Regions from separate parts of the Brevibacillus sp. genome, predicted to be linked through region 3. Evidence: riboswitches for the same ligand, from Rfam matches in the RefSeq annotation. Region 3 holds a riboswitch; each other region holds the start of a gene.
The links. Region 3 has a riboswitch for cobalamin ahead of metE (5-methyltetrahydropteroyltriglutamate--homocysteine S-methyltransferase). Riboswitches for the same ligand answer to the same signal wherever they lie in the genome.
Positions count from the first base shown of each region.

Region 1: linked by a shared signal. The riboswitch ahead of DEP07_RS01100 (ABC transporter substrate-binding protein) and the one ahead of metE (5-methyltetrahydropteroyltriglutamate--homocysteine S-methyltransferase) in region 3 are both predicted to bind cobalamin.
Region 2: linked by a shared signal. The riboswitch ahead of DEP07_RS00400 (ABC transporter substrate-binding protein) and the one ahead of metE (5-methyltetrahydropteroyltriglutamate--homocysteine S-methyltransferase) in region 3 are both predicted to bind cobalamin.
Region 4: linked by a shared signal. The riboswitch ahead of DEP07_RS14745 (hypothetical protein) and the one ahead of metE (5-methyltetrahydropteroyltriglutamate--homocysteine S-methyltransferase) in region 3 are both predicted to bind cobalamin.

Region 1 is NZ_DOTK01000005.1:73,005-78,837, reverse strand. It holds gene DEP07_RS01120 (MerR family transcriptional regulator) at 1-374, shown strand, start outside; gene DEP07_RS01115 (helix-turn-helix domain-containing protein) at 520-1,077, shown strand; gene DEP07_RS01110 (YbaK/EbsC family protein) at 1,137-1,622, shown strand; gene DEP07_RS01105 (MBL fold metallo-hydrolase) at 1,721-2,668, shown strand; cobalamin riboswitch at 2,804-2,945, shown strand; gene DEP07_RS01100 (ABC transporter substrate-binding protein) at 3,094-4,077, shown strand; gene DEP07_RS01095 (FecCD family ABC transporter permease) at 4,079-5,116, shown strand; gene DEP07_RS01090 (ABC transporter ATP-binding protein) at 5,122-5,833, shown strand, end outside.
Region 2 is NZ_DOTK01000003.1:9,680-15,512, reverse strand. It holds gene DEP07_RS00410 (heme ABC transporter ATP-binding protein) at 1-737, opposite strand, end outside; gene DEP07_RS00405 (FecCD family ABC transporter permease) at 734-1,771, opposite strand; gene DEP07_RS00400 (ABC transporter substrate-binding protein) at 1,819-2,856, opposite strand; cobalamin riboswitch at 3,156-3,365, opposite strand; gene DEP07_RS00395 (M24 family metallopeptidase) at 3,383-4,474, opposite strand; gene DEP07_RS00390 (ABC transporter permease) at 4,660-5,553, opposite strand; gene DEP07_RS00385 (ABC transporter permease) at 5,572-5,833, opposite strand, start outside.
Region 3 is NZ_DOTK01000060.1:25,549-31,381, forward strand. It holds gene nrdF (class 1b ribonucleoside-diphosphate reductase subunit beta) at 1-821, shown strand, start outside; gene brnQ (branched-chain amino acid transport system II carrier protein) at 1,250-2,602, shown strand; cobalamin riboswitch at 2,761-2,961, shown strand; gene metE (5-methyltetrahydropteroyltriglutamate--homocysteine S-methyltransferase) at 3,102-5,387, shown strand; gene DEP07_RS18435 (acyl-CoA thioesterase) at 5,419-5,833, shown strand, end outside.
Region 4 is NZ_DOTK01000047.1:73,331-79,163, reverse strand. It holds gene DEP07_RS14760 (FecCD family ABC transporter permease) at 1-121, shown strand, start outside; gene DEP07_RS14755 (FecCD family ABC transporter permease) at 169-1,134, shown strand; gene DEP07_RS14750 (YhgE/Pip domain-containing protein) at 1,377-4,052, shown strand; cobalamin riboswitch at 4,177-4,375, shown strand; gene DEP07_RS14745 (hypothetical protein) at 4,529-4,774, shown strand; gene mmgD (citrate synthase) at 4,764-5,833, shown strand, end outside.

The DNA of each region.
Region 1 (5,833 bases), on a different contig from region 3:
ACGACAACGAGCAGCAGTACGGCGAAGAAATCCGGGCCAAGTACGGCGACGAGCGAGTAGAGCGTGCCAATCGGAAAATCAAAGAGATGAGCGAGGAAGAGTATGCGCAAGTCGAGCAATTGAACGAAAAGCTGCACGCGACGCTGAAGCAAGCGTTTGCCAGCGGCGATCCGGGCAGCGAGCTGGCCCAGCAGGCAGCCGATTTGCATCGCCAGTGGCTCAGCTTTTACTGGGACAGCTACAGCAAGGAGGCGCACGCAGGCGTGGCTCAGATGTATGTCGATGATCCGAGATTTACGGCTTACTACGACAAGGAGCAGCCTGGCCTGGCAGCATTCCTGCGCGACGCTGTCGTCATTTACACACAAGCCTAATGACTAGCGAAAAACTTCCCCTGAACCGCGCATGCTTTTGGCGGTTCGGGGGAGTTTTTTTGTTTGGGCGCTATTTTTCTTTGTGTTTGTTATGTTATATAATTGTTCATCATCTGATACAAAATGCAAAGAGAGGAGCACTCTGGTGGAATCAATACAGACGATCATTGGAGCAAACTTGGAGACGATTCGCAAAAAGCGGGGCTTGAGCCTCGATAAAGTAGCGGAGCTGACGGGCGTAAGCAAAGGCATGCTGCACCAGATTGAGCGCGGCGATTCCCAGCCGACGGTGACGACCTTGTGGAAAATGGCAACAGGTCTGCAAGTGTCGTTCTCATCGCTGTTGAAGGCGCCGGACAGTGCCGTTTCTTTTGTGTCAATCGCAGACGTGTCGCCCATCATCGAAGACAACGGCTTGTGCCGGGCGTATTTGCAGTTTCCTTTTGATCCGATGACCAAGCTGGAAATGTTTCGCATCGAGCTTGACCCGGAGGCAAGCTACTCGTCGGCTCCACACAATGAAGGCGTCTACGAGTACATTACCGTCAGCGCGGGCGAGTTTTGCCTGAAAATCAAGGACGAGCTGTTTCGCATGTCGGAAGGAGACGGCATCCGTTTTGCCGGAAACGTTCCCCATATGTACAGCAATGAAGGCGAAAAGCAAGCCGTCATTCAGGTCGTGATGTATTACGCAGAGCCTTAGCTATAACCATACCTGTCGTTCATTTAACGAAAACGTGTAAAAGGAAAGGAGCAAAACTGATGCAGCGATTAAAAGAAAGCGCGCAGAAAGTGCAAGCGAGATTGCAACAATTGGGGTATGACAATCAGGTGGTCGAACTGCCGGACAGCACCCGCACAGCAGCGGAGGCAGCGCAAGCGATCGGATGCGAGGTCGCGCAAATTGCCAAGTCGATCATTTTTCGCCGGAAGACGACGGACAAGCCTGTTCTGGTCGTGGCAAGCGGCACAAACCGGATCGACGAAAAGCTGCTCGCGCAATGGATGCAGGAGAAGCCGGGAAAAGCAGATGCCGATTTTGTGCGCGAAAAAACCGGATTTGTCATCGGCGGTGTCTCGCCCGTCGGACATCTGGAACCGATTGAGACGTGGATTGATGAGGATTTGCTTCGCTTCGAAGTCATCTGGACGGCTGCCGGGCATCCGAACGCTGTTTTTTCGCTGACGCCAAAGCAACTGGTACAAATGACGAATGGCGAAGTAGCGCGCATCGCTTCCCGCCCGTAACCAGCCAAGAAACGGCAAAGCCCTCTCGAATCCGGGCACGATCAATGGTAAAGTGGAAATATTCACACGATATCAAGTTGGCAGGGGGAGAAAAATCGATGCAACCTACTGAACCGATTTCCTTGGGACACCGCATCCATCTGATTGACGGCTTTGACATGGGATGGGCGGAGCGGACGGGAACGTATGTAATAGCAGAGGAACAATTGACGCTTGTCGAGACAGGGCCAAGCCCGTCCGTGCCGTACATTGTGGCAGGATTGCACAAGCTCGGCTTTTCGCCGGAGCAAGTCAAATACATCATCGTGACGCACATTCATCTGGATCACGCGGGCGGGGCAGGCTTGTTTTTGCGCGAATGCCCGCAGGCCAAAATCGTGGTGCATCCAAAAGGAGCGCGCCATCTGGTGGACCCGAGCCGCTTGATTGCGGGAGCGAAAGCCGTTTACCAGGACGATTTCAACCGCCTGTTCGATCCGATTGTGGCGATTCCCGAGGAGCGAATCTTGGTGCGAAAAGACGGAGACACCTTGCCGATCGGGCCGAACTGTGTCCTTGAATTTTTGGATTCGCCCGGCCATGCGAACCATCATTTCAGCATTTACGATCCGGTTAGCCGCGGCATGTTCACAGGTGATACAGCGGGCGTTTTTTATCCGCAACTCCAAAAAGACGGATTGCATTTCGTTTTGCCGTCCACGTCTCCAAACCAGTTCGATCCGCAGGCGATGCTTGCGTCTATCGAGCGTTTTCGCAAGCGCGAACTCCAGCGTATCTACTTCGGGCATTTTGGCATGACGGAAGAAGTGGAGGACGTCTATCGGCAAGTGGCAGAGTGGCTTCCCGTATTCGTGGCAGAAGGCGAGGCGGCCGTTTCCGCCGGGCTTGGCACGGAGCAATTGGGGGACAGGCTGTTCGCTCTTGTCAGCCAGCATCTGCAAGCGCGCGGCATTGCCGAGCAGCATGAAGTGATGAACGTCCTGCGACTGGATTTGCAGGTGTGCGCGATGGGAATTATCGATTACTTGCACAAGCGCAAGCAGTAATTTTCGTCGGTTAGGCAAAAGGCTGCTGCAGGTTGACGGGCAGCCTGGACCTGCGTTTTGCTGCAAAATGACGCATTCTTTTTTTGGCCAAGGAATGCTATGATGGTGGGTGAGTCTTAGCTTGCAGGTACAAACAACTGAATACAGCAAGCAGGTGCCTCGTCTGTCATGGACGAGGTGAAAAGGGAAGCCGGTGCAAATCCGGCGCGGTCCCGCCACTGTAAAGCGGCTGTCGCAAGCCGCAAGCCAGGAGACCTGCCTGTTTGCATGATGTGCCTGCGCCTTCGCGGAAAGGTTCGGCCCGTTCAGGACTTTTTGGCGTGACCAGATCGTCCTGGCAAGTCGACCCTTTTGTTTCCCGCTGGAAGCGAAGGGGTTTTTCTATGCTAAGAATCAACCAGTTGCCCAGAAAGGAAGTTATACATATGAAACGTTCGTGGAAACTGCTCATGCCCCTGGTCATTGCTGCAAGCTTGGTCGGCTGCACAGGCAATGGCAACACGCAAACAGCCCCTGCTCCAAAGACAGAGGCGCCACAGACAACACCACAGGAAACAACGGCCAAAGCCACTGTCTACCCGCTGACGGTCAAAGATTCGACGGGAAAAGAAGTGACCTTGCAAAAAGAGCCGCAGCGGATTGTCTCCACCTCTCCAGGTGAAACGGAGATTTTGTTCGCACTCGGCCTGAACGACCGGATCGTCGGGGTGTCCGACTACGACGATTATCCGGCAGAAGCTGCCACGAAGCCGAAAGTGGGCGGTGTCGTCAAGCCGAGCGAAGAGGCGATTCTCGCCCAGTCGCCTGATCTGGTCATCGGCGGAATCTCGATGGATGAGCCTGTCGCTGCGAAGCTGAAAACGTTAGGCATGCCTGTTTACGTGACTCACCCGCAAAAAATGGATGAGATATTTGACAACATTTTGGCGATGGGTGTCATTACAAACAGACAGGAGCAGGCGGAAAAAGTAGTCGCAAGCATGAAGCAGGACATCGCGCGCGTGCAGGAAGCGGTCAAAGCGGTGAAGCCGGAAGACAAGAAAAAAGTGTACCTGGAGTTTTCGCCGGGCTGGACGGTGGGCAAAGGGGAATTTCTGGATGAGCTGATCTCACTGGCAGGCGCGACAAACATTGCCGCTGATACCCAAGGGTGGAACCCGATCAGCGAAGAAAAGATTTTAAAAAGCGATCCTGACGTCATTTTGTATGCAAAAGGCATTACGGACGACAAGACAGGGAAAAAGCTGGAGGACATCATTGCGAACCGCAACGGCTGGGACAAGATGAAGGCGATCCGCGACAAGCAGATTTTCGGGATGGAGCAAAATTTGCTTTCGCGCCCGGGACCGCGGATTACCCAAGGTTTGATCGAGGTAGCCAAAGCGATTTACCCTGATCTGGTGAAATAAAATGAAGAAGCAGTTGCTTTTATGGGGAGGAGCCAGCAGTCTGATCCTGCTGGCATCGGCGGTAGTCAGCATTTCGATGGGAGCGGCATCGCTTCCGCTTTCGCAAGTATGGCTGATCTTGTTGCATCAGCTCCCCGGCATGTCGGACTTGGTTGCCGTGACATGGCCGGATTCGTCCGAGCAAATCGTGATGAAAGTGCGTTTTCCCCGCGTCATCCTGGCGATCCTGGTAGGGGCTTGCCTGTCGCTTGCGGGCGCCGGATTTCAAGGGGTGCTGCGCAATCCGCTCGCAGACCCGTTTACGATGGGAGTGGCATCCGGAGCTGCTGTCGGTGCCGCTTTTCTGATCCTGTTTGGCTTGCAATTCGCTTTTCTCGGGGAATGGAGCACGCCTGTGGTCGCCTTTTTGACGGGGCTGTGCAGTCTGTGGATTGTACTGTCGCTGGCGAAGACGCAGGGCAAGCTGCAAACAGAGACGCTCATTTTATCCGGGGTCGTCATTCAGGCGTTTCTCGGTTCGCTCGTCTCTTTTATGGTGTCCTTGTCGAACCAGACGGTGAACGAAATCGTCTTTTGGCTGATGGGCAGCTTGTCGTTTCGCGGCTGGGCTTTTACGTATGTGCTGATTCCGTATGTGCTGATCGGCGTAATCGTGCTGGTTGGCTATGCCCGCTCCTTGAACCTGTTTGCCCTGGGTGAGCGTCAGGCGGCGCATCTGGGCGTCAATGTCGACAAGACGAAGCTCATTATTTTGCTCGTATCGACTTTGTTGACGGCGGCAGCGGTTTCGATCTCAGGGATCATCGGCTTCGTTGGCCTCGTCGTACCGCATCTGGTGCGGATGCTGGTCGGGCCGGATCATCGCATCCTGCTGCCGATGTCGGCGATTGGCGGCGGCATCTACGTCCTGTGGGCGGATACGCTGGCGCGGATGCTGCTCGTTCCTACGGAAATCCCGCTCGGCGTCGTGACCGCGTTTTTGGGAGCGCCGTTTTTCGCCTATTTGTTGAAGCAAAACAAACGAACCGGAAGGAGGTAGCTACGATGATCCACGTACGAGGTTTGCAAAAAGCTTACCAGGATGTATCGGTTTTAACAGAAATCGATTTTGACGTGAAGCGGGGCGAGTTTTTCGGCATCATCGGTCCGAATGGCAGCGGCAAATCGACGCTGCTGAAAATGATCTCCAGCGTCATTGCCCCTGATGCGGGAGAGATTACGCTCGCTGACAAGCCGCTTGCCCGCTATACGCGCAAAGAGCTGGCTCGTGTTCTCGCCGTACTGGAACAGGAAGGGCTGCCTCCTGTCGGTTTCCGTGTCCGCGAAGTGCTGGAGATGGGACGCTTCCCTTATCAAAACTGGCTCGGTGAGGAAAAGGATGACGTCACGCCGCTGATCGAGGAAATCATGCAGCTGCTGGGGCTTGTGCCGCTGGCGGAGCGCACGCTGGATCAGCTGAGCGGCGGGGAGAAGCAGCGCGTGGCTTTGGGCAAGGCGCTCGTGCAAAAACCGCAACTGCTGCTGCTGGACGAACCGACTACGTACCTCGATATCGGTTACCAGATTCAACTGATGGATATTGTCCGCAAGTGGCAAAAGACGACGCAAGTGACCGTCGTGGCAGTTCTGCACGACTTGAATCTGGCGTCGCTCTACTGCGACCGCATCCTGATGCTGCACAAAGGAGTGCAGATTGGGGTAGGAACGCCGCAAGACATGCTGCAAACGGACAAGATTGAAGCGGTGTACGGGACAA
Region 2 (5,833 bases), on a different contig from region 3:
TTCCCTGTGCGCGGATGAGTGATTACTTCCGTTTCTACCCCGAACACATCCCGAATCAAGCCGGGTTCCAAAACCTCATCAGGGGTGCCGGAAGCGACCAGCTCACCGTCGCGGATGACGTACAGCCGATCACAGTACATCGCGGCGATGTTGAGATCGTGCAGCGATGAAAACACGGTAATTCCGAGTGTTTTGACCAAATCCATGACTTGCAGCTGATACCGGACATCCAGATGGTTGGTCGGCTCGTCGAGAACGAGAAACTCCGCTTGCTGCACCAGCGCCCTGGCAATCAGCACACGCTGCTTTTCCCCGCCTGACAAGGAAAAAAAGCTGCGCTCGGCATAAGCCTGCATCCCCACTCGTTCCAGCGACTCCTCACAAATGCGGCTGTCGGCTGTCGTGTCCGTTTGAAACAGCCGCTTATGCGGTGAGCGGCCCATCATGACTATCTCCATGACCGTAAAGTCAAATTCGACCGAGCTTTCCTGACGAACCACCGCCATGCGCTGTGCATTTTGCCGGGCAGACAGCTGGTACACGTTGTCATCGTCGAGCGAAATCAATCCGCTGTACGGCTTCAGCACGCGATAAATGCTTTTGAGCAAAGTCGACTTCCCGCTGCCATTCGGCCCGATCAGCCCGACGAACTCACCGGAGCGGACCGTCAGACTGACGTTGTGCAAAATCGTTTTGTTTTCCAGCCCGACTGTAATGTTCTCCACATTCAGATTCATCGTCCGCTACCTCCGAAAGAATAAGAACTGCGCAGCATCAGCCAAATAAAGAACGGGCCTCCGCACAACGCCGTGATGATCCCGATAGGAAGCTCCTCCGGGGCAAAAGCAAGCCGGGCAATCACGTCCGCCCAGATCAGAAAAATCGCTCCCAGCAAGGCGCTGACAGGCAAGACGCGTCGGTGATCGGAACCGACGATAACCCGCACGATATGCGGCATCATCAAACCGACAAATCCGATCGCTCCGCTGATCGAGACGATGACTCCCGTGAGCAGGGCCGTAATGACCAACAGCAGCTTGCGAAATTGCACCGTGTTGACCCCAAGCGTCCCGGCAGACTCCTCGCCCATCAGCATCGCATTCAACGAACGATACTGCGCCAGCAGCACGATCAGACAAATGACCACGATCAATGTCGGGATGGTCAAATACTCCCACTTGCCGCCCGCGAGACTGCCGCTCATCCAGAACAACACCGAGCGGATGCCGTGTTCGTTTGGCGCAGAAAAAATGATCAGACTCGTAATCGCCGACAAAATCGCAGAAATGGCAATCCCCGCCATGAGCAAGCGCACGGTCGAGTTTTGCCCGCCGATTCGCGACAAAGTAAAAATAAGCAGGATCGAGACAAGCGCCCCTGTGAAAGCGCCAAACGACAGGGCGAATTGTCCGTACATGCTGAATGCTCCGAACAAAATCACCAAAGTCGCTCCAGCCGATGCTCCCGAGGAAACGCCTAATATGTACGGATCTGCCAGGGAGTTGCGAACGAGAGACTGAATCGCAACCCCCACAACAGATAGACCAGCCCCGACAACTGCCCCCAACAGGACGCGGGGAAACCGAATATCCCAGATAATTGTCTGCTCTCCTTTTGACCAATCCACTTCGATCCACTGATTGGTCAGCGGAAGATTCGATAAGGCAATTTTCCATACTGTCGCTGGTTTGATTTCCACCGAGCCGAGTGTTACCGCAAACGTAATCGAGACGAGCAACCCGATCAGCAGGGCAACGATGATGAAGGGCATCTTGATCTTATGCAGGGCCGTTCCCTCCTTAATTAAGCAGCCGTTCTTTATTTGAATTTATCCGGGTACAGTCCTTCGCCGAGGATTTTCAGCGCGATCGGTGCGCGTACCCCTTCGGAAGCTGCGGACAATGGCAATACAATCAAACGTTTGTTTTGAATCGCTGGCAAGTCAGCCAGTTCCTTTTTGGCGAGCAAAAACTCTTTCTTCTGATCAATCGTTTTGTCGCCGTAATCCACGACAACGATAACGTCAGGCTTGCGGTTCACGACTTCTTCCCAGCTCACGGTTGCCCAGCCTTTTTGAATGTCGTCAAACACGTTTTTGCCGCCTGCCGCCTTGATCAGGGCAGTCATGTAGTTGTTTGCAGCTGTGAACGGCTGATCTTCTCCGCTATCGTACACAAACACGCTGAGCGGCTTGTCCACGGTACCGATTTTGCTTGTCGTTTGTTCCATTTCCGCTTTCATTTTGCCAATCAGTTCGTTCGCCTTGTCTTCCACGCGGAAAATGCGGCCGATGTTTGCAATGTCAGCGAATACGTCGTCAATAGTCGGGCCCGGCTTGTTGGAAGACTCTTGCAGGTACGATTTGACCCCTGCTTTCTCCAACTCCTCCATCGAGCCTACACCTTTATCGCCAAAGGCGCTTTTCCAGCCTGCATACACAAAGTCAGGGTTGGCAGCCATCAGCACTTCTTTCGTCGGGTACTTGTCGGACAGCACAGGCACTCTGTCGTAGTCAGCTTTCAACTCAGGCAAAATTTGATCGTCCAAATACGCAGTCCCGGCCATTTTGTCAGCCAGACCGAGAGCGAGCATAATTTCCGTCACGTGCTGGTTCATGGTGACAGCGCGTTTTGGTGCTTCCGGATAAGTCATTTCGATGCCGTTGTTGACGATTGTCACTGGCTTGTTTTCGCCAGCGGCAGGCTGGGCAGCTTGCTCCGAGCCTGGCTTGGTAGCAGCTTGTTCAGGAGCTGCCGGTGTTGCGGAACCACACGCAGACATGAGCAGCATGATTGCAGTCACAGACGCGAACCAAAATCCTTGCAAGGCCTTCTTTTTCTTAGGTGTTTTATTCATTTGTTTTGTTACCCTCTCTTCTTTTCATGTTCTCTGTACGATGAAAACAATTGCTATGCAAATCGTAATTGTTACGAATTACATCTACACTATACGGAAAGCCGCTCCGTTTGGCAATACAGGAAATGGCATCTCCCCCTCTCCACGTGTTGCTGCCACGATGATACCCATAGAAAAAAGCACCTCCCAGTTTTCCAATCGGGAGGTGCTCGACATACGCAGACATATCTATAGAGCCAGCGTTTGTGGAGCGCCTTTTCTAAAGATTGCTTCTACATCTGTCCCATCCTCGTGGGTCGATTGCAAATGATCTCATGGCAGGTCTCCTGGCTCACGAATCAACATGCCTAGTTCCCTTCCCATTTTTCGTCTCGCGAAAAACAGTGGTTGCTGCGTACTAGGCACTCCTCGTTTACAGTGGCGGGACCGCGCCGGATTTTCACCGGACTTCCCTATTAAGCTGGCGGAACCAAACGATTCCAGCCAGCACCATCAGATTCATATGAAATTGTGTGTTTCGTGATCGTTAGCCAATCACAGTCAATTGTTTCGGGAACTTGCTCAATACTTCCACGCCTGATTCGGTTACGAGCACATCGTCTTCAATGCGCACGCCGCCTACTCCCGGTACGTAAACGCCTGGCTCGATGGTGAACACCATGCCCGGGCGAAGCGTTTCCTGATTTTGACCATGTACGGACGGATATTCGTGCACATCCATGCCCAAACCGTGTCCCAGTCGGTGCATGAAGTATTCGCCATAGCCTCGCGCGGCAATCAAGTCGCGAGCGGTCTTGTCGAGATGGGCAAAAGTCACGCCTGGACGAACCTCTGCAATCGCCGCCTCATTCGCCGCAAGCACTGTCTCGTAAATTTCGCGCAGTTGTTCGCTGACTTCCCCGACGGCAAACGTGCGGGTAATATCCGAAACGTAACCATCAGCTGCTACCCCGATGTCAAACAGCAGCAAATCGCCTTCCTGCACCTGGCGCGAACCTGGCGTTCCATGCGGCAATGCCGATTTTTCGCCTGCCAGTACCATCGTGGAAAAGGATGGGCCATCTGCTCCCAGACGCTTCATCTGAAATTCCAGCTCCGCGACAATCTCCATTTCGGTCTGACCGACTTTGAATTTTTTCAACGTCTCGCCAAGCGTATCTTCGATCAGTTGAACCGCATTTTTCAAACGGGCAACTTCATCTGCCGATTTGATCAGGCGCATTTCACGAAGCGGTTCTTCCACATCGGTGTAGCTCTGCGCACCGACGGCTTGTCCCATGGCTTCGAAGCGTTCTACCGTCATGTGGCTTTTCTCGATGCCCAGCTTGGACAAGCCCGCTGGCAACGCCTGCTTGAGAATCTCGTACGGATTGTCCGTATCCGTATGTGTAAGAATCGTCTGAACAAACGATGCTGCTGCCGCCGCTTCCCGATCAAGGGCAGGCACAATCAGCGAAGGCTCGCCTTGGGCCGGAATGATCAGCCCCATAAAACGCTCGTGCGGATCAGTAAAAAACCCGGTCAAATAGTAAACATGCTTGGGAGAAGTGATCAATACCGCGTCTAACTCATGGTTTGCCAAAAAATCGTGCAGCTTCGAAATACGCTCCTGGAACAACTGCGTCACCTTCTCTTTCGACAATATTCTACCCCTGAGAATACCATTTTCCTGCCTAAAAAAGAAGAGAGAAGCGGAAAATTCTCTCATGAATCCTCCAGCATATGCCCAAAGAAAATAAGCCAGCAGACGCGAAAAAAGGGGCAGCCTGGACGCTTGTGTCCCTACTGCCCTTCGCACTACAACTAATTTTTCATCCGTGGATCAAGCGCATCCCGCAAGCCGTCGCCAATCAGGTTGAAGCCAAGTACGGTCAACATGATCGACAGTCCGGGAAAAATAACCGTCCACGGCGCTTTTTGAATGTATTGACGGGAATCGGAAAGCATTTTCCCCCACTCAGGCTCCGGTGGCTGCGCACCGAGTCCAAGGAAGCCGAGTGCCGCCGCTTCAATGATCGCAGTAGCAATCCCCATCGTCCCTGTCACGATGATCGGAGCCAGGCTGTTCGGCAAAATGTGCTGCATAATGATCCGGGAATCTTTCATCCCGATCGCGCGCGCCGCCATGACGAACTCTTCTTCCTTCAAGCTGAGAACCCGCGAGCGAACCAGACGTCCAAAAGTCGGAATGTTGATAATGGCAATCGCCAACAGCGCGTTTTGCAAAGACGGCCCCAAAATCGCGACAATCGCAATCGCCAACAGGATGCTTGGGAACGCCAGCATAATATCAAAAATGCGGGAGATCAGCGTGTCAATCCATTTGCCGTAAAATCCGGCGAGCAAGCCGAGAATCGTTCCGGCGACGACCGAGCCGATGACGGAAAAGGTGCCTACCCACAAGGAAATGCGCGCCCCGTACACGACGCGGCTGAACACGTCCCGCCCGTTGTAATCCGTTCCAAACCAGTGCTCCCCCGATGGCGGCTTGTTTTTCATGACCAGCTCGCCTTCATCGTAAGGATACGGCGCGATCATCGGAGCAAACACAGCGACCGCCACGAAAAACAGGATAATCGCCAATCCGACCATCGCCAGCTTGTTCTTGCGCAACGCCCTCCACGCTTCCCGCCAAGGAGAGACTACTTCTTCATCTTTTACTTTCCAGGTCACAGTCTGTACGTGAGTTTCTGCCATATCTCCTTTGTCCCTCCTCTAGCGGTATTTAATGCGCGGGTCAATGTAAGCATACAGAAGGTCGACCAAGAGATTGATCAGTACGAAAATCGTAGCGATCACCAAGATGCCGGACTGGATCACCGGATAATCCCGGTTTCCGATGGCTGTGAAAATGTAGCGGCCGACGCCGGGCCAGCCAAAAATCGTTTCGGTCAGCACCGCTCCCCCCAGGAGCAAGCCTGTTTGCAGACCAATCACCGTCAACACGGGAATCATTGCATTTTTCAATGCATGCTTG
Region 3 (5,833 bases):
CTACCGAGCGGGACACGTATAAAAAAGTGCTGGGTGGCCTTACCTTGCTCGATACGGTGCAAGGCGGCGTCGGAATGCCGAAAATCATGGAGCATGTGGACGGATTGCAGCGAAAAGCCGTCCTGGCTTTCATGGGCATGATGGAGCAAATTCACGCCAAGTCTTACAGCAGCATTTTCACGACTTTGGCTGCCACCGAAGAAATCGACGAGATTTTTGCCTGGGTGGAGCGCAATCCGCATCTGCAAAAGAAAGCGGCGTTGATCTCGCAACGCTATCAAAGCATCGAGACAGCGAAAGACTTGTACATGGCGATGGTTGCCTCTGTTTTTCTGGAAAGCTATTTGTTTTACAGCGGCTTCTTCTACCCGCTCTTTTTGGCTGGACAGGGCAAGATGACGAGCAGTGGCGAGATCATCGACCTGATTGTGCGCGACGAAAGCATTCACGGCCTGTATGTCGGCGTGCTTGCGCAAGAAGTGTATCAACGCCTCAGCGTCGTCGAGCAGACAGCTGTGAAAGAGGAGCTGTACGCGTTGCTGCACGAGCTGCATGAGAACGAAGAGGCGTATACCGTGTCTCTATATACGGAAATTGGCTTGGCGGACGAAGTGCTGGCTTACGTGCGTTACAACGCGAACAAAGCGTTGATGAACCTGGGACTGGACCCGTTCTTCCCGGAGGAAGAAGTCAATCCGATTGTTTTGAACGGGATTCGGACGCATACGAAGCAGCATGATTTCTTCTCGAAAAAAGGAAATGGCTATGTCCGCACGCTCAACGTCGAGCCGCTGACAGATGATGATTTCCGCTTTGAGTAAAAAGTTAAACGTATGTTTAAAAAGACTGCCGCTCATTGGCAGTCTTTTTTCGATTCCGATCCAAAAATGCGTCAGTAGAATACACGTGAGGTTTGCTCGATAAATAATATTTTAATAGATGGGAAGGAAATGAATCGCCTATTTTCAATATCTTTTCATTTATATTTATGTTATAAATAAATGACGTAACGAGCTGTTTTACTTCTGGTTGTCCAGATAGAATCGTGATCAGCGCGGAAGTGGCAAGCGAGAAGCGATCTGGTCATCGATTACCGATTTGGTCGACTGATTTATCTGACAATTATTCCCGCTCGATCTGATCCCGGTTGTTGGGGCATGAGCGGGCGGAGTGATTGTGTGAATTTTTTCACTAATCAGAGGGTTGCTGAAAAGCACCTTTGCTTTGGAATTACAGGAGGGTTTGTGTCATGCATCAAAAAGGTTCTTCTTCGTTCATCCTCATCATCGGCTTTATGCTGTTCGCTCTGTTCTTCGGAGCGGGGAATCTGATTTTTCCACCAATGCTGGGGCAAATGGCTGGAACGAACGTATGGACGGCCAATGCGGGCTTCCTGGTGACGGGAGTCGGGCTGCCGCTGCTGGCGATTATCGCTCTGGTTTATTCGGGAATGGATGATTTGCGTTCGTTGGCGAGTCGTGTGCATCCGGTATTTGGTCTTGTGTTTACGATTTTGCTCTACTTGGCAATCGGGCCGTTTTTCGCTATTCCGCGATCCGGGAACGTCTCGTTTGAGATCGGAATCAAGCCATTTTTGTCCGAGCAAGCTGGTCCGGTTCCACTGATCGTCTTCACCGTCTTGTTCTTTACACTCGCTTGCCTGTTATCTCTCAATCCTGGGAAAATTATCAATGTAGTCGGAAAAGTCTTGACACCGATCAAGCTGACTTTTATCGGCGTGATTGTGTTGACGGCGATTTTGTTCCCGATTGGCGCGCTGCAAGCACCTGTGACGGATTATCAGTCCAAAGCGTTTTACAAAGGCTTTCAGGACGGCTATTTAACCTTGGACGCTTTGGGGGCATTTGTGTTTGGAATCATCATCGTGAATGCGATCAAGCAAAGAGGCATCACGGCGAAAAAGCAAATTTTGCTCACGTGCGCAAAAGCAACGATGATCGCGGGCGCACTTCTGGCGTTCTTCTACACGGTGCTTGCCTATATGGGCGCTTCCAGTGTGGAGAAGCTTGGTCATCTGGAAAACGGGGCGCAAATTTTGGCCAAGGTGTCCAATTACTACTTCGGCTCTTACGGCGCCGTTTTGCTCGGCCTCATGATTACGATCGCATGCCTGACCACCAGCGTCGGTCTCATTACAGCTTGCTCTTCGTTTTTCCATTCGCTGTTTCCGGCGATCTCGTATAAAAAGTTTGCCGTCATTCTGGCTGTGTTCAGTACACTCGTCGCCAATATCGGCTTGACGGCGCTGATCAAAGTGTCGGTTCCGATCTTGATGACCATGTACCCGATTGCGATTTCCCTCGTCTTTTTAACGTTTATGCACAAAGGATTTGGCGGACGACCAGAGGTGTATCAGGGAAGCTTGCTCGCTACTTTTCTGATCAGCCTGTTTGACGGACTGAACGCGGCAGGTGCCCAGCTTCCCGTCATCAACGACTTCTTTACTCGCTATTTGCCGATGTATACGATCGGGCTTGGCTGGATGCTGCCCGCTGTTGCAGGCGCTGTGATCGGCTACACTATTTACATGATTCGCAAACCTTCTCTGCGGGCACAGGAGCTGCGACTGACCAAGCAATAAACCGGGAAGCTGGCAGAGTAGAGGCAATCAGGCTGAACTTTGAAATAATTTTGGTGAGTGGAAATAGTTTAGCATGACAAAAACTGGTTTACGTGTTACTGTAAGGAGAAAGGTGCTCTTTTGCTAGATGCGAGAGCACATGCACTCATACCGACAATTTCATATGAGTGGGAACAGGTTCCTTGGCCGCGAAAATCGGCGCAAGGATGAAAAGGGAAGTCGGTGAGAATCCGACACGGTCCCGCCACTGTATGAGGGGAGTTTGCACAGCGATAAGCCACTGGTCGAGACGGACTGGGAAGGCGTTGTGCAGATCGTGATCCTCAAGTCAGGAGACCTGCCTGTTTCGACAACACTGCTTAACCTACGGGAGATAGGGAGGTGTTAGGATGCTGTGATCGCAGTGCTTATTTGGCATTTCTAACGTTCTTTTTGACCGTTGGAAGTGCCTTTTTTGATTGGCTTTACAAATACCTTCAATGGATGGGAGAGAAAGCTCATGAAAAGCAGCAACCTGGGATATCCGCGAATCGGCAAAGACCGGGAGTGGAAAAAAGCATTGGAGTCCTTTTGGGCAGGCAAATTGGAAGAGTCAGCGTTTCTTGCGCAAATGGAGCAAATCCGCCAGCAGCATCTGATCAAGCAAAAAGACAAAGGCATCGAGTGGATTCCCGTCAACGACTTTACTTACTACGATCACATGCTGGACATGGCTGTCATGTTCGGACTCGTTCCGAAGCGTTTTGCCTATGATGGCGGCCCGGTACCGCTCGATACGTACTTCGCCATGGCGCGCGGCAACAAAGAAGCTGTCGCAAGCGAAATGACCAAGTGGTTCAATACGAACTATCACTACATCGTTCCTGAGTTTGGCCAACGCCCGCCAGTGCTGGCAGAGAACAGGCCGCTGAAAGCGTACCTGGAGGCCAGGGATCAGCTGGGCATCGTCGGGAAGCCGGTGATTGTCGGGCCGTACACGTTTGTCAAGCTGGCGAAAGGATATGCGAAAGACGAGTTCGAACGCGTTGTCGATCAGATCGTGCCGCTTTACGTGGACGTGCTTCGTGAACTCGAACTGCATGGCGTGGAATGGGTGCAAATCGATGAGCCGGCTTTCGTCCAAGATATTTCCGAGCAGGACAGAGCGCTCATTCGCCGGGTGTACGAACAGTTCAGTCAGGCGCTGCCACACCTCAAGCTGATGGTTCAGACGTATTTCGAAGTGGTGGATTGGTACGAGGAGCTGATCGCGCTGCCAGTGGAAGGCTTGGGCCTGGACTTTGTCCACGGAGGAAAAGCGAATTTGGCCAACCTGACGGCACATGGTTTCCCGCAGGAAAAAGTGCTCGGCGCAGGAATCATCGATGGCCGCAACATTTGGCGCTCGGCCCTGGAGGAAAAGTGGGAGCTGGTCAAGACGATCAGCAATGTGGTCGACCCGGACCGGATTTGGCTACAGCCATCGAGCAGCCTTTTGCATGTTCCCGTCACTGTTGAAGCAGAAACCGATTTGCCTGGGGAAGTTCAAGCGGCATTAGCCTTTGCGGACGAAAAATTGGGAGAAGTGCAGCTTTTAGTCCAAGGATTCCGATTTGGAAAGTATGTTATCTCGAAGGAAATTGCCCAGAACGAAAAGGACTTGCTCCGCCTGGCCGAGTCTCCGGCGAGAAACCGGGAGAAAGTACAGCAGGCTCGAAAAGCGCTGGAGACGACAGAAGCCAAACGCGACGTGCCGTTCCACGAGCGCCGCGATATCCAGCAAGCCGCCTGGAAGCTGCCGCTTTTGCCTACAACGACGATCGGCAGTTTCCCGCAGACGGCAGAGGTTCGTCAGGCCAGACAGCAGTACAAAAAAGGGAACTGGACAGTCGAGCAGTACGATGCCTTCATCGCGGAGCAAATCAAGCAGTGGATTGCGATTCAGGAAGAGATCGGGCTGGACGTGCTTGTCCACGGCGAGTTTGAACGGACAGACATGGTCGAATATTTCGGGGAAAAGCTCGACGGCTTCGTCTTCACGAAAAATGGCTGGGTTCAGTCGTACGGTTCCCGTTGCGTCAAGCCACCTGTCATCTACGGCGATGTGCAGTTCGTCGCTCCCATGACCGTCAAAGAGAGCGTATACGCCAAGTCGTTGACGGAAAAACCAGTAAAAGGCATGCTGACAGGCCCGGCGACCATTTTGAACTGGTCATTTGTCCGCGATGACGTGTCCCGCCAAGAGGTGTGCGAACAGATCGCCCTGGCGCTGCAAGCAGAAGTGGAGGCGCTGGAAGCGGCGGGAATCCGCATGATTCAGGTGGATGAGCCTGCGCTGCGGGAAGGCTTGCCGCTCAAGCAGGCAGACAGGGCGGCGTATCTGGACTGGGCCGTCAAATCGTTCCGCGTGGCTACCTCGACAGTTGCCGCGAGCACGCAAATTCACACGCATATGTGCTATTGCGAATTTCACGACTTCATCGACGTCATCAGCGAGCTGGATGCCGACGTCATCTCGATCGAGACGTCCCGCAGCCACGGCGAGCTTGTCTCCGTCTTCGAGACTTGCACGTACGATAAAGGAATCGGCCTGGGCGTATACGACATCCACAGCCCACGCGTTCCGGCTGTCGCGGAGATCGAAGAGATGGTGTCGCGCGGCGTGCAAGTATTGCCACCAGCCCAATTCTGGATCAACCCGGATTGCGGTCTGAAGACGCGCGGAAGAGCAGAGACAGTGGAAGCTTTGAAAAACATGGTGGCGGCGACGCATGCTGTGCGTGACCGTTTGACACAAAAAGCATAATCGCATGATGGCAACGAGAGGAGCAGCACAGATGGCAACAGAAGCATGCCCGACCGGACAATCCCGAACCTATTTGACTGATCTCGTGTTCCCGCCGGATACGAACCATCACAATACGATTTTTGGCGGAAAAGTCATGGCGTACGTCGACAAAATCGCCTGCATAGCGGCGATGCGTCATTGCCGGAAGCCTGTCGTCACTGCTTCCAGCGATTCCTTTGATTTTCTCGCGCCGATCAAAACGGGCGAAGCGATCAATCTGGAAGCATACGTCACCTGGACACACAACACGTCGATGGAAGTGTTCGTCAAGGTCGAGTCGGAAAATTTGCTGACGGGCGAAAAGAAAATGACAGCGAGGGCGTACTTGACGATGATCGCGCTCGACGACCAAGGAAAGCCAACGTTAGTGCCGGCTGTCATTCCCGAGACGGAAGAAGAGCGCA
Region 4 (5,833 bases), on a different contig from region 3:
GGACGTTGTCGCCCGCCTGATTTCGTTCCCGTTTGAGTCGCCGGTCGGGATTGTGACTGCTTTGCTCGGCACGCCCTTTTTTCTTTACTTGGCGCGAAAAAAAGGGAGGGAGCTGGTGTGAAGGTGGATACAACAGCAGCGAGCAGCAAACGGAGTTCGCGTAAAGCCATCGCTCTGTTTGCCCTGGCAGCGGTGACGATTGTGGCGGCGTTTCTCGGCATGAGTGTCGGTTCTGTTTACGTTGCTCCCGGCCTGATTGTGGCGATTTGGACCGGAGAGTCGTCCTCGCTGTCGTTCATCGTGGAAAACTACCGCTTGCCAAGGGCGATCCTGGCGATTTTGGCGGGAGCGGGCTTCGCGATTTCCGGAGTGATTTTGCAAGGGATGATTCGCAATCCGCTTGCTTCCCCGGATGTGATCGGGGTGACAAAAGGAGCGGGCTTGTTCGCCGTAGCGATTATTTTATTTTTCCCCCATGCATCTCCGCTCGTGCTTCCGCTGTTTGCCTTTCTGGGCGCGTTGGCCGTTGCGCTTGCCCTGATCGCGTTTGCCAGAAAGAGCGGGGCGCAGCCGAGTACATTTGCGCTCGTCGGTCTGGGGGTAGGGGCGGTCTGCCAGGCATTGACGGAATTTGTTCTGGTGAAATACCCGATGCAAGCCAACGATTCGCTCGTATGGCTGGCGGGAAGCTTGTGGGGAAAAGGCTGGGATGAAATATACGGCTTGCTGCCCTGGCTTTGTGTCCTGATTCCTGCCGCTTTCGCCTTGCATCGGCAACTGGATATTATCAGCCTGGACGAGCACAGCTCTACGGGGCTTGGCCTTAGGGTCAGCCAGTCCCGCTACGGATTGTTGCTGCTCGCAGTCGCATTGGCAGGCGCTTGCGTCGCTGCGATTGGCTCCATCGGTTTTATCGGGCTGCTCGCTCCGCAAATAGCGCGCAAGCTGTTTGGCAACCAGCACCGGATGTTGTTGCCGGGAGCGGCGATCATCGGGGCGCTGATTTTGCTCATCGCAGACGCGATCGGGCGGGGAGTGAATCCGCCAGTCGAGATTCCCGCGGGAATTTTGACAGCGCTGATCGGTGTGCCCTACTTTTTGTACCTGGTGCGGGTGGAAAAGAAGCGAACATAGCACATGCAGGCAAAAATAACCCAAGAGGAGCCGTCTGTCTTGCGAAACTAGCAAAACAGGCGGTTTTTTCGCTCTATGCGCCGCTGCCTGATCGCCAAAAGGCACAGCCCGCAAAATCATAAAATGACGGACAGGGGCCAATGCTACTATTGGCAGCTTCCTTCCCGCTAATTTCCTTTTATGGTAGACTGTCATGTAAGTGTTTGACGCCCTTCATTCCTAATTAATCAGGTGGTACACACATGCGCTCTATATGGCAGATTTACAAGACGGACTGGATCAATATTTTCAAAGTACCGACGGGGATTTTCCTGATCATCGCGATCATCCTGCTTCCTTGCCTGTACGACTGGGTGAACATCAAGTCAGTCTGGGACCCGTACGCCAATACCCAAGGGGTAAAGGTTGCGGTGACGAGCGAAGACAAGGGCGCGACAGTGATGGACAAAGAGATCAATATCGGGGAAGAGCTGCTAAAAAGCTTGCAGCACAATGAAAAGCTGGGCTGGACGTTCGTGACGAAGGAAGAAGCCGAACGCGGCGTGGATCGCGGCGATTATTACGCCAGCATCCTGATTCCCGCCGACTTTTCCGAAAAGATTACCGGAATCGTCAATGGTCGGCTGGACAGGCCCGAAGTCATTTATACCGTCAACGAAAAAGTGAATGCCGTAGCTCCGAAAATCACCTCTTCGGGTGTATCGGCGATTGCCAAGCAGATCAACGAGAGCTTCACGGAAGCGGTCAGCGAAGCGCTTTTGACCAAGCTGACGGAGATTGGCGTGAAGCTGGAGGAGCAGTTGCCGACCATTCGCAAGATCGAGAGCGGCATTTTCGAACTGGAAAGCAAGCTCCCGGAGATTCATGCGGCAGGTCAGAAAGTGTTGGAGATCGAAAAAAAGCTGCCGGACATTCATGAAAAAGCGCAAATCATCCCGGAAGTGGAGAAGCGCATCCCCGAGATTAACCAGGCGGCCGATGCTCTTTTGAAGATTCAGCAAAACTGGCCGCGCATCAACGACGCTGCTTCCGCCGTCATCGCGATGGAAGAAAAGCTGCCGATGATCGATCAGGCGGTCGGGCGCATCGTCGAGCTGGACCAAAACTTCGGCAAAGTGACCAATGCGGTGACTACGGCCACGCAAAAGGCCAGTCAGGCAATTGAGATAGTTTCGGCGGCGCAAAACGCCTTGCCGCGCATCGGAGAATTGGCTGACAAGGGAGTCGATTTTGCCGATCGGCTCAATCAATTTTTCACGGCGCATGACGGCGCTTTTGAAACAATCGCTCCGCTCATCAAGCAAAATCTCATTTTGGCTCAGCAGGCGTCCGATGCGCTTGTGCAACTGACAGACAGGCTGCTGCAAATCAATCCCGAACGGTTGCCTACAGCTGCCGAAGTGCAGGCTGTGTCTGACAAGCTAGGCAAAGCTGCGCGTATCGTCGAACACACCTCTGCGCTGGTCGACAAGCTGAACCGCTACATTCCGGGGCAGCCGCTGACGCCTTTTTCCGAGCGGCTCCATAAGCTGGAAGAGAAAATGCATCGGCAAATCGAGATTCTCGATACGATAGCGAAAGCGTTGGCAGACGGGAAAAAGCCCGCAAGAGACTTGATCGAGAGTCTGAATCAGTTGGCGAAAAACACGAGTGCGGAGCTGGGAGACATCCTGGCGCGCTACGATAGCGAAATCGTTCCGAAAATCGCGGAGGGCATCGAAAAGCTGAAAACAGTCGTGGGCGATTCCGCCGAACTGCTGCAAAAAGCAAAAGACAGGCTGCCGGATATCGAGGCGATTTTGAAAGAGACAAAAGCCGGACTGGAGCTGGGGCTGGCCGAACTGAAACGAATCGAGCAGGAGCTGCCGCAGATTCAGGCGCGGGTCCATGAACTGGCGCAAACGTTGCAAAGCAAGTCCGAAGCGTTTGCCAAAGCGATCCACACGGCAGCGCCGTTCCTCAAGCAGCATTTGCCAGAAATCAAGCAAAAGCTCGACCAGGCGGCTGGCTTCATCCAAAACGATTTGCCGCAAGCCGAGGCGGAGCTGACCAAGCTGGCTGACTTTGTCCGTAACAAGCTGCCGGAGGTGGAGAACGGCGTCCACAGGGTAGCCGAGCTGGTGCGCGATGATCTGCCCAAGCTGGAGAGTGCGATTGCGCAAGCGGCGGACAAGCTGAGAGAGGTCGAGGCGAACAATCACTTTGCCGATCTCGCCAAGCTGCTGCGCGGGGATATCAAGCGAGAGAGCGAGTTTTTGGCAAGTCCGGTGCAGATCAAGGAAAACCGCAAATATCCGATTCCCAACTACGGTTCGGCAATGTCGCCTTTTTACGGAGTATTGTCGCTATGGGTAGGAGCGACCTTGCTGATTTCTTTGCTCAAACCAGACCCGGAGAACCCGGACGGACGCTACAAGCCGTACCAGCTGTACCTTGGCCGTCTGGGCACATTCGTGACAATCGGGCTGTTCCAGGCACTGTGTATTACGCTCGGTGACTTTTACATTTTGGAAGCGTATGTGGCGGACAAAGTTCCGTTTGTCCTTTTCGCGATGCTCGTCAGTATGGTGTTCGTGACGATCACGTATACGCTGTTGTCGGTATTCGGCAATGTCGGCAAGGGTATCGCGATCATTTTCATGGTCTTCCAGTTTTCCAGCTCCGGGGGCACGTTCCCGATCAGCATGACGGCGCCTTTTTTCCAGGCACTCAATCCGTTTATGCCGTTCACCTACGCGATCAGTTTGTTGCGTGAAGGGGTCGGGGGCGTCCTCTGGGAGACGGCGATTCGGGATATTCTCATGCTGTGCGGCTTCATCGGCATCAGTCTGTTTATTGCGCTGGCCTTGAAACGACCGCTGAGCGGGCTGATTCAAAAATCGATGGAAAATGCGAAGAAAACGAAGATCATCGGGTAATCCGCTCGGCCATGATGCCAGCCTGTCAGTAGATGGGCTGGCTTTTTCTATGGCTGAAATATCCAATATTTAGCAAAGAAAAGAATTGTTAATTTTCAAAATAACTGATATATTGAGAGCAAACTTCATACGTGTACAAACAGGTGCAGATAAATTCAACACTTTTATCTGCTTAAAAGGGAAGTTCGGTTCGAATCCGACGCTGTCCCGCAACTGTAATTGGGAGCGATTCGAAGATACCACTGTTTTCGCCAGCCGAAAATGGGAAGGTTCGAAAAGCGATGATCATAAGCCAGGAGACCTGCCTGTTTGAGCGCAACATCAATACCTACGAGGATAGGGGGTGTTAAGTGCGAGATGGATAGGCGTGTTTTTGATTTTCACAATCAGCATGCTTATTTCGGTATTCATTCGCCTCTTAACAACTTCTGCGGAAGTTGTTTTTTTGTGCGGATTTTCAGGAGGGTACGTGACGGATGAGTGATTTTTTGTTTGGAACGGTGGAGTATTTCACCAACGATTTTCAGGCGTGCATTATGAACAACTTGACGATAGAGAACCCGAGCGCGATCAAAGCGCATTACGCGAAATTAAAAGCAGAGGTCATCAGGCGAGCAGAAAATCAGGCAGATCAAGAAAAGCTTTTGCACAATCTCGACAAGGCTTATCAACGTCTAAAGGTCAACTTAATCGGGGCGGAGGATGAAGAGAATGGGAGCTGAAGAAAAGTTTTTTCCAGGTCTGGAAGGTGTAGTCGCTGCGGAAACGAGCATTTCCTTTTTGGATACGAAGCAAGGGGAAATCGTCATCAAAGGGTACGATTTGATCGAGCTGTCCAAAGCGCATCGTTACTTGGATATCGTCCATCTTTTGCTGGAAGAATCGTTGCCGAACGAACAGCAAAAGCGCGAAGTGGAAGAAAAGCTGAAAGCCGAGTACGACATACCGAACCAAGTATTCGACATGCTCAAGCTGCTGCCGGAAAAAACGCATCCGATGGACGGCTTGCGCACCGGGCTTTCTGCGCTTGCCGGATACGACAGCCAACTGGACAACTGCACGGCGCAAGCCAACAAGGAGCGGGCTTACAAGCTGCTGGGCAAAGTGCCGAACATCGTCGCCAACAGCTACCGCGTGATTCAAAAGGAAGCGCTGATCGCGCCGCTGCCGGAGCTGTCGTACAGTGCGAATTTCCTGTACATGATCACGGGCAAAATCCCGTCCGACTTTGAAGAAGCCATCTTCGACCGTTCGCTTGTTTTGTACAGCGAGCATGAGATGCCTAATTCGACGTTTACGGCACGCGTCATTGCCTCGACGATGTCGGATTTGTACGGGGCGTTGACCGGGGCGGTCGCTTCCTTGAAAGGGAACTTGCACGGCGGCGCGAACGAAGCGGTGATGCACATGCTGCTTGAGGCAGGCTCGGTCAAGGAGTTTGAAGCTTTGCTGGAGTCCAAGCTGGCCAACAAGGCGCGGATCATGGGCTTCGGGCACCGCGTGTACATGAAAAAGATCGACCCGCGCGCACTGATGATGAAGGACGCCCTGAAGCAATTGTGTGATGCAAAAGGCGACGACTTGCTGTACCAGATGTGCGAGGCAGGCGAAAAAATCATGGAGCGCGAGAAGGGCATTTACCCGAATCTCGACTACTATGCCGCTCCGGTTTACTGGATGCTGGGGATTCCGATTCCGCTGTACACACCGATCTTTTTCAGCGCAAGAACAGTGGGGCTGTGCGCACACGTCATCGAGCAGCATAGCCACAACCGCCTTTT